3 regions of the Arthrobacter sp. CG_A4 genome follow, and region 3 is predicted to be linked to each of the others. Evidence: riboswitches for the same ligand, from Rfam matches in the RefSeq annotation. Region 3 holds a riboswitch; each other region holds the start of a gene.
What was found. Region 3 has a riboswitch for thiamine pyrophosphate ahead of RCH07_RS04280 (bifunctional hydroxymethylpyrimidine kinase/phosphomethylpyrimidine kinase). Riboswitches for the same ligand answer to the same signal wherever they lie in the genome.

Region 1 (5,148 bases), on a different contig from region 3:
CAGTCCGTTTCCAGCGCCTCGCGGGCCAGCTCGGCGGTCAGCACGGCGTCCCTGGCGGTGAAGCAGCCCGCAGTGTTCGGCAGCACCCGGATGTTCCGGTCCACGAGCAGCTGGAACAGCGAGCCGGCCTCGGCGGGCGAGTAGCGGCGCATGGCCACCGTGGTCAGTTCCGTGCCGGACGCCAGGAGCGCGGCCCCGAGGCCTGCCAGGCTCGGCGCCCCGCCGGTGCCCATGATCAGCCGCGATCCCAGCTGCACGCCGTCCACCGTGAACGGATCGTTGATGCCCGCGGATGCTCCCGGGGCCGCTGGACGGGTGGTTGCTTCCATGTTCCTCATCCTCCCTGTACCGCCGTGACCAGCTCGACGTCGTCGCCGTCGGCGAGCGCCGTGCCGTGCCACTGGCTGCGGGGCACCACCTCGGCGTTGCGGGCCACCGCGACACCGAGCTTCCTGCCATCCGCGGACTGGCCGTTCGGGGCCAAATTCCGGCCAGTGACCCGGCTGACCAGGGTGCTGACGGAGGCGCCGTCGGGGAGCTTGTGCTCCGTTCCGTTGAGTCTGATGTTCATACCGTTTCCTTGCTGTGCTCTGGGCGGGGGCGGGTGTCTTGGGTGCGGGTGTCGCGGGGGCTGGTTGTTGGGGAGCCGGCGGAGAACCGGTCGGGCCGGAAGTGCGCCCAGCGCGGATCGGCGGTGCCGTCCAGCAGTTGCCGGCAGATCTCTGCGGCCGCGGGGGTCAGCAGGATGCCGTGCCGGAAGAATCCGGTGGCGATAATCAGGCCTCCGACGTCCCGGTCCGGGGCCCGGTCCCGCACCCGGCCCAGCAGCGGAGCGTTGTCCGGCGTCCCGGGCCGTGCCCTGGCGGTAGCCTCTAGCAGCTCCAGTTCGGCAACGGCGGGGAGTAGTTGCTGCGCGTCCCGCAGCAGCTGGTAGACGCCCCCGGCGGAGACGGCGTCGCCTGCGGAGCCCCCATCGGCGGGAGCGTCCTCACGCTGGGTCGCCCCGATCACCACAGTGCCATCCTCCCGCGGGACAATGTAGACCGGCACCCCGCGGACCAGGCCGCGCACTGTCGAGCCCAGCAGCGGCCGCAGGTGGGCGGGCACCCGGAGCCGGAGGATGTCTCCGTGGACCGGCCGGAGCGGAAGGTTCAGCCCGGCAGGCAGTCCGGCCAGCCCGGCGGCGCCGAGCCCGTTTGCCACGACCGTTTCCTCTGCCCGGACCGTCCCGCCGCCGGCCAAACCGACTCCGCTGACGCGTCCGCCCTCCCAGAGCAGCCCTGCGGCGCGGCGGGGAACAGCGGAGTACCGGCTGTCTGCCGCCAGCAGCGCCGCGATCCGGGCAAGCAGCCGGCGCGGGTCCACCTGATGGTCGGCGCGGATGTCGAACGCGCAGGAGATCCCCGGGCTGAGCAGCGGTTCGCGTCCGCGCGCCCCGCGGACGGTCAACTGCTCCACGGTCAGTCCGCAGGACTGCTGCACGGTCCGGAGGTCCGTGAGCGCCCGGCGGTCGGCGGCGTCGGCCCCAATGACAAGGGTCGACGTCGTGAGGTAGCCGGTGCCCGTTCCGGTTTGCCGGATTCCCCCGGGGAGACCGGGGTCCCCGGGGTCCCCAGGGTTCCCGGCGCTGCCGTCGAGTCCGGCGGCGAAGCCAGGCCACAGGCGGGAGGACTCGAGCATGAGTTCCAGGAGGCCTTCCTCCCGGTAGTGGAGTTCGCTCACGGGGGCGAGCATGCCCGCGGCGGCGAAGCTGGCGCCGCTGCCGGGGGCGTCGTCGATCAGGGCGACGGACCGGCCCGATTGCCTCGCGGCCCAGGCGATGCCGTGGCCCACCACGCCGCCGCCGATCACGGCAACGTCGTAAAAATTCCCGGCCGTGGCGTCATGACCGGCGTCGTCAGGCACTAAAGCAACTGAGGCGGATGGTGTGCCCATCAAGGATTCCTTCCCTACGCCGGTACTAGCCGGATCAGGTCAAGCGGTCGGCTCTGACGCCCTCTCAGCCCCTCCGGCGCCGAACGCCAGTGGCGGTCGGTTGCGGCGGGCTCCCGCGGTATGGCCCCAGTGTAGGGGAAGTGGTGGGCATTTTCGTTAGTTCGTCGGAGGTCCGAGCGCGCTGACGCGTCCGGGCTCAGGGACATGCCCCGCGCCGGGGCCAGCGGATGGACATAGTGTCATTGTGCCCAGTCCCCGGCGAAAAGAATGAGCATGTCCCGCTGGAATGGACACCGGCCCGAAGGGACATGCCCCGCGCCGGGGTCAGCGGATGGGCATAGTGCCATCATGCCCAGTCCCGGGTGCGAAAGATGGGCATGTCCCCCGCCCGGTGCCTTCCCCGACGAACCAGCGAAAACGACTACTAGTCTGGGAGCATGAGCAAGGATGCCGTCCACACCACCGCCCGCCTGTACCTGTGCACCGACGCCCGCAAGGACCGCGGCGACTTTGCAGCCTTCGTTGATGCCGCCTTTGCCGGCGGCGTCGACATCATCCAGCTGCGCGACAAGTCCATCGAGGCGGCCGAGGAACTGGAACTCCTGGAGGTGCTGAACCAGGCCGCCCACCGTCATGGCCGGCTCTGGGCGGTCAATGACCGGGCGGACATTGCATCGCTGTCGGCGGCGCCGGTATTCCACATCGGGCAGAAGGACCTCCCGCTTGCGGCCGCCCGGACCTTCCTCGGCGAGGGCGCCGTGATCGGGCTCTCCACGCACAGCCCCGACCAGGTGGACGCCGCGATAGCGGCCTCCCCCGGCCGCGGCAGGCCGGACTACTTCTGCGTGGGACCCGTGTGGGCCACCCCCACGAAGCCGGGGCGCGCCGCCGTCGGGCTGGATCTGGTGCGGTACGCCGCCGAGACCACCCGCCGGACCCGGTCCGGAAACGACGGCACGGACGACGGCGGGGCCAACGGCGCCGCCAACGGAACCGTGCCGTGGTTCGCGATCGGCGGCATCGACCTGGGCAATGTGGAGCAGGTGCTGGAGGCCGGCGCCCGCCGGGTCGTCGTGGTCCGGGCGATCACCGAGGCCGACGACCCCGCGGACGCCGCCCGCGCCCTGCTCGACGCGCTCGACGCCGCGGAGGCCTGAGCCTGGCCTCTCGGGGCAGAGTCCTGATAGGGACCTAGCCGGTCAACCCCAGCCGCTTCATCCGGTGCGAGTGCCCGGCCGCGAGTTCGGCCCTCAGCCCGCGGATCTGTTCCTCTGACTGTTCCTCGTCCACGCCGATCAGGCCGCCGAGGAACGTAAGCCCGGCGCTCACCCGCTGAGCCTGGGTCAGGGCCTCCCCCAACAGCCGCCTCGCCCACAGTGCCAGCCGCGACGCCAGCCGTGGGTCATCGTCCAGGGCCGCCCGGAGGAGCTCGCGCAGCACCGCCGTCGCCGCTTCATCGGACTGGATCCGCTCCACCAGCTCCCGGGTCGAGCCGTCGACGTGGCGCGACACGGCGCGGTAGAAATCGGCGGAGACCGTGTCTATTACGTAGGCCTTCATCAGCGATTCGAACCAGTCTGCCGGGCGCGTGCGCTCGTGGAAGTGGTCCACGGACGGCTGGAAGGGCAGCATGGCGGCCTCCGCGTCGAGGCCCAGTTCCTCCAGCCGTGCGCTGACCAGTTCGTAGTGCTGGAACTCGGTCACAGCGATCCGGCCGAGCACCGCACGGTCGTGGAGGGTGGGCGAATACCGGGCATCGGAGGACAGCCGCTCGAAGGCCGACAGCTCGCCGTAGGCCATCGCGCCGAGCAGATCCCTCAGGAAACTGTTGTAACGCGCGGGATCGGACGGGGATGCACTCATGATCCAAGACTAATCGCGGGAATCGGGCTACTCTGATTTTCGTGTCCCATCATCGCCTGACGCCCAGCATCCACCAGCAGCAGAACCAACTTGCCGCGGCGCTGACCACGCTGCGCACCACGCTGGAGCTGCCGGGACCCTTTCCCGAGGACGCACTCCGGGAAGCCAAGGAGGCCGTGGCCGGGCATGAGCTGCCGGAGTTGAATTTCACCCACATCGCGTTTGTCACCATCGATCCGGAGTCCTCCACCGACCTGGACCAGGCGCTCTTCATCGACCGCTCCGGTGACGGTTACAAAGTGTTCTATGCCATCGCCGATGTCCCCTCCTTTGTGGCCCCCGGCGGGGCGCTCGACGCCGAAACCCGCCGCCGCGGCCAGACCTTCTACACCCCGGGCGGCCGGATCCCGCTGCACCCGGAGGTCATCAGCGAGGCAGCCGGCAGCCTGCTCGCCGGACAGCTGTGTGCGGCCTTCGTCTGGGAATTCGAGCTCGATTCCGCCGCCGAGGTCGCTGCGGTCCTGGTGCGCCGGGCGCAGATCCGCAGCCGGGCCAAGCTCAGCTACAAGGGTGTGCAGGCCGAGCTCGACGCCGGCACCGCGGCCCCCGTGCTGCAGCTGCTCAGGGAAGTGGGGATCAAGCGGGTGGAGCTGGAACGGCTCCGCGGCGGCGCCAGCCTGAACATGCCGGAACAGGAAATCGAACAGCTGCCCGACGGCGGCTACCGGATCGTGGCGGTCCCGCCGCTGCCGGTGGAGGACTGGAACGCCCAGATTTCGCTGATGACCGGGATGGCGGCGGCCGGGATCATGCTCGAAGGCAAGGTCGGGATCCTGCGCACCATGCCCGCCCCGGATGAGAGCTCCCTGGCGCACTTCCACCGGCAGACCCGGGCCCTCGGCAAGCCCTGGGACGGGGAGATGAGCTACGGCGAGTACCTGCGCACCCTTGACCCCACGGACCCGCAACAGCTGGCGATCGTGCACTCGGCCGGTATGCTCTTCCGCGGCGCCGGCTACACCCCCTTTGACGGGACGGTACCGGACGCCGCCGTCCAGGCCGCCATTGGCGCCGCCTACGCCCACTCCACCGCACCGCTGCGCCGGCTGATCGACCGCTTTGTCCTGGTCATCTGCGAGGCGCTCAGCAACGGCACGGACGTCCCGGCCTGGGCGCGCGAGGCCCTGCCCTCCCTTCCCTCGATCATGGCCGCGTCGGACCAGCTGGCCGCGAAGCTGGAGCGCCTCTCACTGGACACCGTCGAGGCGGCGCTGCTGATCAACCACATCGGCCAGGAATTCGATGCCGTCGTCATTTCCGGGTCCAAGCCAACCAAGCCCGTCAAAAACG
Region 2 (5,148 bases), on a different contig from region 3:
ACATGTCCCAGAGACAACTGCGGCCGGGGGTAACCGCACTCGGGGTTTCCCGCGGCGGGTCAGCGAACGGCCACGCGGATGCGGTTGCGCCACGGGTCCTCAAAACGCAGTTCGGCGCCGGTGTGGTGGGACTCCACTCCCGCGGTCTTGAGGCGGTCGGCGAGGGCGCCCACATCGTCGCCGGCCGGCACCTCGATCAGCACCTCGCCGAGGCCCAGGGTGTCCCGTCGGGGTCCGGCGCCGCGGCTGTTCCAGACGTTCATGGCCATGTGGTGGTGGTAGCCGCCGGCCGAGACGAACAGCGCCTGCCCATGCCAGCCCGCCGTCTTTTCGAACCCGAGGGTTCCGACGTAGAAGTCCTGGGCTGACTGGACGTCGCCCACCTGCAGGTGGACGTGGCCGATGCCGGCGTCGGCGTTGCGCTGCCCGGCCACGGATTCCTCGGTGAGGAACTCGTCGAGGTAGCGCTGCGGCGGGAGGGCCAGGCTGTCCATGACCACGTTCCTGCCGTCCCAGGACCACGCATCGCGGGGACGGTCCCAGTACAGCTCGATCCCGTTTCCTTCGGGATCGGTGAAATAGAAGGCCTCGCTTACGAGGTGGTCCGCGCTGCCGGTGAAGGACTGGGGCTCGTACTGGGCGGCGGTGGCGACGGTTGCGGCCAGAGAAGGCTGGTCCTCGAACAGCAGCGCAGTGTGGAAGAGGCCGGCTTCGCCGCGGGACGGGACGCTGAGCCCGGGCGCCGGGGCGAGGTGGACCAGCGGCTTCTGCCGGCGTCCGAGGTACAGTCCGCCGTCCTGCTCGGCCACGATGTCCAGGCCGAGGGCGCGCTGGTAGTAGTCCGTCATGAGCAACAGGTCGCCGACCTTGAGCATCACGGTGCCCATGGTGAGTTCGGCGGGAAGAAGATCCCGGGTGCTGGCTGCTGCAGTCATGTGATCGCTCCGGTGCTTAGGCGGCCATCGACCTTCGATGACCTATGACAAGGATAATTACTTGAAGCTTCAATTTATTCCTGGGCCCGCTTCTGTTCCTGGCGGACCGGTTCTCCGCGCAGCACGATGTGCTTGAGCTGGTGCAGCGTGGCCAGGCTACTGCGGGGCCGCCGGCGCGGCGTCCGAGGAGGGTTCCGGCGTTCCGATCCGTGGTGGCCTGCTGGTCATGGCCTAAAGCTTAAAGCCGTATCCGCATCGCGATCCGCCGGCCCAGGGCATCCAGCCCCAGCTTCGCCTCGCGGGTACGCAGTGCCGCCAGCCCCTTCCCTGGCTGGGCAACTTCCTTGAAGCCGCAGCTCGCGTAAAACGGAGCGTTGAACGGAACGTCCGCAAAAGTGCAAAGCGACATCGCCCTATAGCCACGGCCCCTCGCCGCGTCGATGGCCGCCTCAACAAGGGACCGTCCGATCCCGCGCCCGGCAAAGTCGGGATGCACCGAAAGTTGTTCCAAATGCGCCTGGCCGCCGACTTCGTCAACACCGGCGAAACCCACGGGCGGGTTTCCGGCGACCAGCATAAAAAGCGGCTCAATCGGCGTCGCCAGCTCCGGGGCCGGAAGCACGTGGTGCGCTAACTCCGCTGCGAGGAGACGGTCGGCCGCTGCCTCGAGAACCGGCAGCGCCGCGAGGTCTTCCGGCGTCGCCGTCCTGACGCGGGGCAAGGCCCTGGGTTGAGTCACGATGCCACGCTAGCACCGCGGCCTCCCTCGGCGCCGTCACACGCGGCCGGGCGCCGAAGCCCTGTGATAGCTTCGTCTACGACCACACGGGTGCCCTTGCAGGGGCTGAGATCGGGCTGAAGCAGCTTGCGACCGTTGAACCTGTCCGGGTAATGCCGGCGAAGGAAGTGAGTATTTCCGTGAATACGCATTTGACACAGCACAGCCCCGTCCAAAATCAGCCGGGCCAATGTCAGCCCACGGCCCACACCCAGTCGCTGAAATCCCGCTCTCTGGCGTTTACCACGGATGACGGGCACGGCATCCGCGTCCCGGTGACGGAAATCGAGCTGGCGGATTCACCGGGCGGCGTAGCGAATCCGCCGTTCCGGGTGTACCGCACCGCTGGTCCTGGGAGCGATCCGGTCCGGGGGCTGGAGCCGTTTCGCGGCCCCTGGATCGAGGCCAGGGCGGACACCGGACCCTACACCGGCCGGGAACGGACCCTGCTCGACGACGGAAAGTCGGCCGTGCGCCGGGGCGCCGCGTCGGCCGAGTGGCAGGGCACCCGCCCGGTCCCGCGCCGCGCCGTCGACGGCCGGACGGTGACCCAGATGCACTATGCCCGCAACGGCGTCGTCACGCCTGAGATGCGGTTCGTCGCGCTGCGGGAGAACTGCGACGTCGAACTGGTCCGCTCCGAACTGGCGGCGGGGCGCGCCATCATTCCCAGCAACGTCAACCATCCCGAATCCGAGCCGATGATTATCGGCAAAGCCTTCCTGGTGAAGATCAACGCCAACATCGGCAACTCGGCCGTGACCAGCTCCATCGCGGAGGAAGTCGACAAGCTCCAGTGGGCCACGCAGTGGGGTGCGGACACGGTGATGGATCTTTCCACCGGGGACGACATCCACACCACCCGGGAATGGATCATCCGCAACTCTCCCGTGCCCATCGGCACGGTGCCGGTCTACCAGGCGCTGGAGAAGGTCAACGGCGAGGCCAATGCCCTCACGTGGGAGATCTTCCGGGACACCGTGATCGAGCAGTGCGAGCAGGGGGTGGACTACATGACCATCCACGCCGGTGTTTTGCTGCGCTATGTGCCGCTGACGGCCAACCGGGTCACCGGAATTGTCTCCCGCGGCGGCGCGATCATGGCGGGCTGGTGCCTGGCCCACCACCAGGAGAACTTCCTCTACACCCACTTCGGTGAGCTGTGCGAAATCTTTGCCCGCTACGATGTCGCGTTTTCGCTCGGGGACGGGCTGCGGCCGGGGGCGACGGCGGACGCGAACGATGCTGCCCAGTTCGCCGAGCTGGACACCCTGGCCGAGCTCACGCAACGTGCCTGGGAGTATGACGTGCAGGTCATGGTGGAGGGCCCCGGACACGTACCGCTCCACCTCGTCCGGGAAAACGTGGAACGCCAGCAGGCACTCTGCAAGGGCGCCCCCTTCTACACGCTGGGGCCGCTGGTCACCGACATCGCGCCGGGCTACGACCACATCACCTCGGCGATCGGCGCCACGGAGATTGCCCGCTACGGCACCGCGATGCTGTGCTACGTGACACCCAAGGAACACCTCGGACTGCCCAACAAGGACGATGTGAAGACCGGCGTGATCACGTACAAGATCGCGGCCCATGCAGCCGATCTCGCCAAGGGCCACCCCGGCGCCCACGAACGTGACGATGCCCTGTCCAGGGCCCGCTTCGAATTCCGCTGGCGGGACCAGTTCGCGCTGTCGCTGGACCCGGTCACGGCCGAGTCGTTCCACGACGAGACGCTCCCGGCGGAACCGGCCAAGACGGCGCACTTCTGCTCCATGTGCGGGCCGAAGTTCTGTTCGATGCGGATCAGCCAGGACATCCGGGACGAATTCGGCTCAGCGGACTCCCAAGCGGCCCTCGCCGGAATGGCCGCAGGGATGCGGGAGAAGAGCAAAGAGTTCCTGGCCTCCGGCGGCAAGGTCTATTTGCCGGAGCCTTCCGTGGGCGGACCCCCGGCCGTTTAGAACCCCCGGCAGTCTAGGACGCCTGGGCGTGCTGGTGCCGGCTGACCCCGGCGATGAACGCCCGGATGAGCCGGTTTCCCTCTGCAGAGTCCTGGGGCCGGTGCCCGCCCGCCGCGGTGCGGTGCAGGGCACCGGTTTCCCGCAGGTAGCCGGCGATCTCTTCATACAGCGGTTCCCAGCCGCCGGTCAGGACCAGGGTGGGCACGCCGGGGACGATCTGCAGCGGGGCTTCCCAGGGCGGCGCCTGCAGCCGCAGCCGGCGGGCCTCCCGCTGGTCTTCCGGGTCCGGGGAACCAAGCGTTGCCTGCGCCGGAGTGTGGGCCGCGAACACCCGGCGGACGAACTCGCGGTGGAAGTCCTCATCGCTGAGGTGCCGGCGGACCTCGAAAAGCGGCTGCATCAGGGCGCGGTGCGCGGCCGTCGCCGGAAGTTCCGCGGTGAGCGAGAGGCAGGCCGGTTCCACCAGCGTCAATGAGTGCACCAGATCCGGGCGTTCGACGGCGGCCATCATCGCGGAGATGGCACCCTGGGAATGCGCCACCACGTGGCCGCCGGCCTCGCCGCGGCCGTCGTCGGCCAGGGCGCCCAGGACGATGGCGGCGTCGGCGGCGAAGTCCGTTTCCAGCGGCTCGGCGGCGGGGTCATAGCCGTGCCGGCGCAGGAACAGCGCGTCGTAGTTCAGCGCCATTCCATGCTGTTTCGGCCACGCGGCAGCGCCGAAGCTGCCCGCCCCGTGGACGAAGACTACGCGCTGCTTGAACATGGTCCAACCCTATGACACCGGTCCGACGGCGGGCCGCCGACATCTCGGCCGGCAGCGCCTATTTGCTGCCGCCAAGGAACTTGTCAAAGCCCTTCGGAAGGTTCAGCTGGGAGGGATCGAAGTCCGCGCCCTGCTGGCCGAATGCCGCCCCGGTGGGCTGCGCCTTGGGTCCGGCGGCACGCCGGGCCTCGGCATCCTTGGCTTCCTGTGCGGCCTTGGCCGGGTTGCCGGAGCGGGCTTTCTTCTTAGGCGCACTCTTGGCACCCTTGCGGGCGCCGCCGCCGCCCATACCGGGCATCCCCGGCAGACCAGGCATCCCGCCGCCGGCCGCCATCTTCTTCATCATCTTCTGCGCCTGGGCAAAGCGCTCCAGCAGGCCGTTGACCTCGGAGACGTGCACGCCGGAACCGCGGGCAATACGGGCCCTGCGGGAGCCGTTGATGATCTTCGGAGCTACCCGTTCATGCGGCGTCATGGAGCGGACAATGGCCTCGACCCGGTCGATTTCGCGTTCGTCGAACTGTTCGAGCTGCTGCCGGATGTTCTGCGCTCCCGGCATCATCATGAGCATTTTTTTCATGGAGCCCATGTTGCGGATCTGCTGCATCTGGGCGAGGAAATCGTCCAGCGTAAAGTCTTCCTGGTCGGCGAACTTCTGCGCCATCCGGGCCGCTTCGTCCTTGTCCCAGGACTTCTCCGCCTGCTCGATCA
Region 3 (5,148 bases):
GGGGCCAGTGCGAATAGGGTGTCGTCCCCGCCGCGGCCTACGCCGGCGCCCGGGTGGAAGTGGGTGCCACGCTGGCGGACGATGATCTCGCCTGCGGAAACTACCTGGCCGCCGAAGCGCTTGACGCCGAGGTACTGGGCGTTGGAGTCACGACCGTTGCGAGTGGAACTCGCGCCTTTTTTATGTGCCATTTGAAAATGCCTGCCTTAAAAATTCTGGGGAATCTGCTGAAAACCTGAACAGTAACGGGTAGTTACTTGATACCGGTGATCTTGACCTTGGTCAATTCCTGACGGTGACCCTGGCGCTTCTTGTAGCCGGTCTTGTTCTTGAACTTCTGGATGACGATCTTCGGACCACGAAGGTCTTCGAGGATCTCAGCCGTAACCGTTACCTTGGCCAGGTCCGCGGCAGCGGACGTCACCTTGTCGCCGTCCACCAGGAGCAGTGCGGGCAGCGCAAAGGTGCTGCCGGCTCCACCGGGGACGCGGTTCAGGGTAACGAAGTCTCCAACGGAAACCTTCTCTTGGCGGCCGCCTGCGCGGACAATCGCGTACACCACTGGGGAACTCACTTCTCTCGACGTTTATTACTAGATTTGCGTGCGGAACCTGGGTCCAAGTTACTTGGTCCGGCTCACGCTGTGCCTCTACGCCGGTGGGTTCCCCGGGGGAACCCATGAGCTATCCCGTGGACAATACGGAAACGGATTGTCCTCAAGGTCATAACCCAAGTGTTGGCGTAAGCACCGAAGATTCAGACTACGCTAATTTTGCCTTCGGTCGCAAATGAGGCTGGTTCCGGCGGGTAGTTCGTGATAGGCGCCACTTGGCGGTGACCAATTGATACTGACCAATTGGTAGTGACCGAGTGGTGCCGCCGCGACTTCCGGTACCGTGCCCGACTATCGTACAGGCCGGGCCCGTAGACCGGGTCAGGCGTACAGCCGCGGCGCGTCGAAGAACTCCACTTCGTAGCCGGCTGACTGACGGAAGGCCAGCGCCATGGCCTCCCGCTCATGCCCCGAGGCCAGCCGGGCCGCCGCATCCGTGTAAGCGATCGCCTGCCGGGTCGCGGCGGCAAATTCCTCATTGGCGTAGGCCCGCAGCCACACGGCGTAGGGGTGCGCTTCCGGCGCCCCGGCGGCCAGGAACTGTCCGTGCAGGGTTTCCCCCACCTCGGCGTAGAGCCAGAAGCACGGCAGGACGGCGGCCACCAGCACTCCGTAGCTGCCGGAGACGGAGGCGGCCAGCAGATGGTCCACATAGGACTTGGTGACCGGCCCCAGCCGCAGGTCTGCCGTGCGGGTGCTGAGCCAGTTCCGGTGCAACCCGGACTCGACCTCAAGGCAGTTCTGCGCGGAGCGCGCCCAAAAGAGTTGTTCGGCTTCGGTGGGCGCGATGGCCGCCGCCCGGGCCAGCACGCGGGAATAGCCGTTGAGGTATCGGGCGTCCTGCGCCAAGTAGTAGGCGAAGTCCTTCTCCGGCAGCGTGCCGTCGGCCAGCGCCTTGATGAACTCCAGCCCGTAGATCGCCTCCAGGTCCGCGGCGGCGCTGTTACGGAGGCCGGCGGCGAACTCGCCCTCCGCCGGCGCGTGGTGCTGCGGGCCGGCATGGTGCTGGGTCAGATGCTGCACATGGTGGAAATGGTGGACCGGGCCGTTCCCGCTTCCGACGCCGAGACGCTCCGAATCGCGCAGCGCACCCGCCAGCCACGGTTTGACCTCGCGGAGCGCCGCCTCCCAGTCCCCCACACGGACCTGCACGGTGGCGATCGCCGAGGACAGCGAGCAGCCCGTGCCGTGGCTGTTGCGGGTGGGCACCCTCTCCCCCTGCACCACCACGACGTCCTGGCGCAGCAATCCGCCGGTGTTGACGAGCGCATCGGGGCAGCCGCCATCGGCACCGTCTCCCCCCGGGCCGGTCCCGCCGTCCAGGTGGCCTCCCTTCACAAGGACCGTGGTGCCGGCCAGTGCGGCGAGCCGCTTGCCCTGAGCCAGGGCCTCGTCCCAGTCCGCGGCGACGGGTTCCCTGAGCAGGATCGCCAGCTCCGCGAGGTTGGGCGTGATCAGGTCCGCGTAGGGGAGCAGCGCGTGCAGGGCCGCCCCGGATGACTCCGGCAGCAGACGGTCACCGCTTGTTGCCACCATCACCGGGTCCAGGACCACGACGCCGGGCCTCGCCTTTTCGAGCCAGCCGTGGACGGCGTCGATCACGTCGGTGTCCCCCAGCATGCCGATCTTGACGGCGTCGATACTGATATCCGCGCTGATCGCGTCCAGCTGGGCGGTCAGGAACGCCGCCGGCGGGACGTGGACCGCACTGACGCCCCGGGTGTTCTGGGCGGTCAGGGCCGTGATCGCCGCCATGCCGTAGCCGCCGTGCGCCGCAATGCTCTTCAGATCGGCCTGGATGCCTGCCCCGCCGGAGGGGTCCGAGCCGGCGATGGCGAGCACGCGCGGGATCCTGGGCTCGGCGGTGCGCTGGGCGTGCGGCAGAAGTGCGGCCGCAAAAGTCGATACTTCTAAAGTGGGGACTGCAAAGGCGGATGAAGCCAAGAGAGACATCCCTTCGCCGGTGCTAACCGGACAGGTTCAACGGGTCTGGATCTCAGCCGGCTCGATACGCGGCACCCCGTGTCAGTGCTTCAGCCTAGCCGTACCGCCCAACGAAGTCGCGTTAACGAAGTCGCGGGTGCTGCCCGAACCCTGCGCATCGCTACGCCGGGTCCGGACCGCACCCGCGGTCCTGCTGCTCTACTGAAGTGCTGCCGTGCTGGGCTGCTGCCGTGTTGGGCTGTTACAGCTCCGACGCCGGTACGCCGACGCCGAGGATGATCGGCTGGTTCGCGGCCGGCTTCACTGCTGCCGGTGCGGCGGCCGGAGCCTTGGCCTCGTGCACTCCACCTGCTGCTGGCTGCGTGGCTGTCCGTCGGTGCTCCGTGGCCTCACGGTGTTCAACGGACGTCGCGTTGGCTGCACCCTGGGCGCGGCTGGCGCTCCGGTTGCGGCGGCCGCGGCGTGCTCGGGACGTGCCGGCCTCTGTCTCGGCCTCAGTCTTGGAACCCGGCCCCTGGGCACGTCCCGGTCCGGTGCCGCCGGCACGGGCCGGAGCCGCCGCAGCTGCTCGGCCTGTGGCCGGCGTGCTGTCCTCGGTTTCGCCCAGCTGGGCGAAGGCTTCGGTCAGCAGGTCCAGGGTCAGGGCCGTTGCCGGGGACTCGTCCGCGTGCTCGACGAACGGCAGGGCGACTTGCTCGCCACCGAAGGTCAGCACGGCAGCGGGCCGTCCGGCAGCTTCCTCCGTGGCGGCGAACTGCGCGACGGCGTCGACGGCGGCCCGACGCGCCTCGGCGTCGGCCTGGCGGGTTCCGGCGTCGGCGTCGCCGTCGTGCAGGTGGGAGGCGTGCGCCGCTGCGGCAATATTCGCCAGGGCGGCGCGGGTTGTTTCGGCCTTGGCGTGGCGCTCGGCCTCGGTGGGCTCGGCATGGACTGGTGCCTGGGCGGACTGGTCCTCGGTGCCCTGGCCGCCCCGGCCGCGGCGGCGGCCCTTGCGCTCGGTCCGTGCCGCGGGCTGGCTCTCGGCCCGCGGGACGTAGTGCTCGGCGGCAACCGTGTTGGCCCGGCGGTGCTCCACCGGCTCGTCGTGGGTGACAATGCCGCGGCCATCGCAGGTTTCGCACTGTTCGCCGAAGACTTCCAGCAGCCCGGTGCCCATCCGCTTGCGCGTCATCTGCACGAGGCCCAGCGAGGTCACCTCCGCCACCTGGTGCTTGGTCCGGTCACGGCCCAGGCACTCCACCATGCGGCGCAGCACGAGATCGCGGTTGGACTCGAGCACCATGTCGATGAAGTCGATGACGATGATGCCGCCGATGTCGCGGAGCCGGAGCTGCCGGATGACTTCCTCTGCTGCTTCCAGGTTGTTCTTGGTGACGGTTTCCTCCAGGTTGCCGCCGCTGCCGGTGAACTTGCCGGTGTTGACGTCCACCACGGTCATGGCTTCGGTGCGATCGATCACGAGAGACCCGCCGGAGGGCAGGAAGACCTTGCGGTCCAGTGCCTTGTGGATCTGCTCGTCGATGCGCCAGGCCGCGAAGATATCCGTGTCCTTGGTCCACTTCTCGAGCCGGCCCACGAGGTCCGGAGCCACGTACGTGACGTAGGCCTCGATGGTGTCCCAGGCTTCCTCGCCGGAGACGATCAGCTTGGAGAAGTCCTCATTGAAGACGTCCCGGACCACCTTGATGGTCAGGTCGGGTTCGCCGTAGAGCAGTTCAGGGGCGAGCATCTTGGACGACGTCGACTGGCTCTCGATCCCTTCCCACTGCGCACGGAGGCGGTTGATGTCGTGCGTGAGCTCTTCCTCGGACGCACCCTCGGCCGCGGTGCGGACAATGACGCCCGCATCCTCCGGCAGGCGGTCCTTGAGGATCCGTTTGAGGCGGTTGCGTTCGACGTCGGGCAGCTTGCGGGAGATGCCGGTCATGGAACCGCCGGGCACGTACACGAGGTAGCGGCCGGGCAATGAGATCTGGCTCGTGAGCCGGGCGCCCTTGTGGCCCACCGGATCCTTGGTGACCTGGACCAGGACGGAGTCGCCGGACTTCAGCGCATTCTCGATCCGGCGCTGCTTGCCTGCGAGGTTGACGGATTCCCAGTTCACCTCACCGGCGTAGAGCACGGCGTTGCGGCCGCGTCCGATGTCAACGAAAGCGGCTTCCATGGAGGGCAGCACGTTCTGGACCCTGCCCAGGTAGACGTTGCCGATCAGGGAGTCCTGCTGGGTTTTGGAGACGAAGTGCTCGGCCAGGACACCGTCTTCCAGGACGCCGATCTGGATTCTGTCGTCGCGCTGGCGGACGATCATCTGGCGGTCCACGGACTCGCGGCGGGCCAGGAACTCCGCCTCGGTGATGACGGTGCGGCGTCGGCCGGTATCGCGGGATTCGCGGCGGCGCTGCTTCTTGGCCTCGAGGCGGGTGGAGCCCTTGAGTGAGGTGACCCGGTTGTTGACCGGAGCCTCGCTGGCCGCGCGGGGCGCACGGACACGGGTCACCGTGTTGGGCGGATCGTCATCCTCCCCGCCGGTCAGTTCCAGGTCCTGGTCACCGCGGCGACGGCGGCGGCGGCGGCGGGACGTCACGCCGTCG

Region 1: another riboswitch for thiamine pyrophosphate. It lies ahead of RCH07_RS01765 (FAD-dependent oxidoreductase); the one in region 3 lies ahead of RCH07_RS04280 (bifunctional hydroxymethylpyrimidine kinase/phosphomethylpyrimidine kinase).
Region 2: another riboswitch for thiamine pyrophosphate. It lies ahead of thiC (phosphomethylpyrimidine synthase ThiC); the one in region 3 lies ahead of RCH07_RS04280 (bifunctional hydroxymethylpyrimidine kinase/phosphomethylpyrimidine kinase).

The regions. Positions count from the first base shown of each region.
Region 1 covers NZ_JAXCID010000002.1:101,869-107,016, forward strand. The annotation lists gene RCH07_RS01755 (thiazole synthase) at 1-329, opposite strand, end outside; gene thiS (sulfur carrier protein ThiS) at 335-571, opposite strand; gene RCH07_RS01765 (FAD-dependent oxidoreductase) at 568-1,935, opposite strand; TPP riboswitch at 1,929-2,062, opposite strand; gene RCH07_RS01770 (thiamine phosphate synthase) at 2,373-3,092, shown strand; gene RCH07_RS01775 (ferritin-like fold-containing protein) at 3,127-3,798, opposite strand; gene RCH07_RS01780 (RNB domain-containing ribonuclease) at 3,840-5,148, shown strand, end outside.
Region 2 covers NZ_JAXCID010000001.1:35,966-41,113, forward strand. The annotation lists gene RCH07_RS00205 (VOC family protein) at 60-935, opposite strand; gene RCH07_RS00210 (GNAT family N-acetyltransferase) at 1,174-1,674, opposite strand; TPP riboswitch at 1,751-1,858, shown strand; gene thiC (phosphomethylpyrimidine synthase ThiC) at 1,854-3,674, shown strand; gene RCH07_RS00220 (alpha/beta fold hydrolase) at 3,688-4,437, opposite strand; gene ffh (signal recognition particle protein) at 4,496-5,148, opposite strand, start outside.
Region 3 covers NZ_JAXCID010000006.1:69,011-74,158, forward strand. The annotation lists gene rpmA (50S ribosomal protein L27) at 1-191, opposite strand, end outside; gene rplU (50S ribosomal protein L21) at 254-562, opposite strand; gene RCH07_RS04280 (bifunctional hydroxymethylpyrimidine kinase/phosphomethylpyrimidine kinase) at 935-2,566, opposite strand; TPP riboswitch at 2,549-2,646, opposite strand; gene RCH07_RS04285 (Rne/Rng family ribonuclease) at 2,799-5,148, opposite strand, start outside.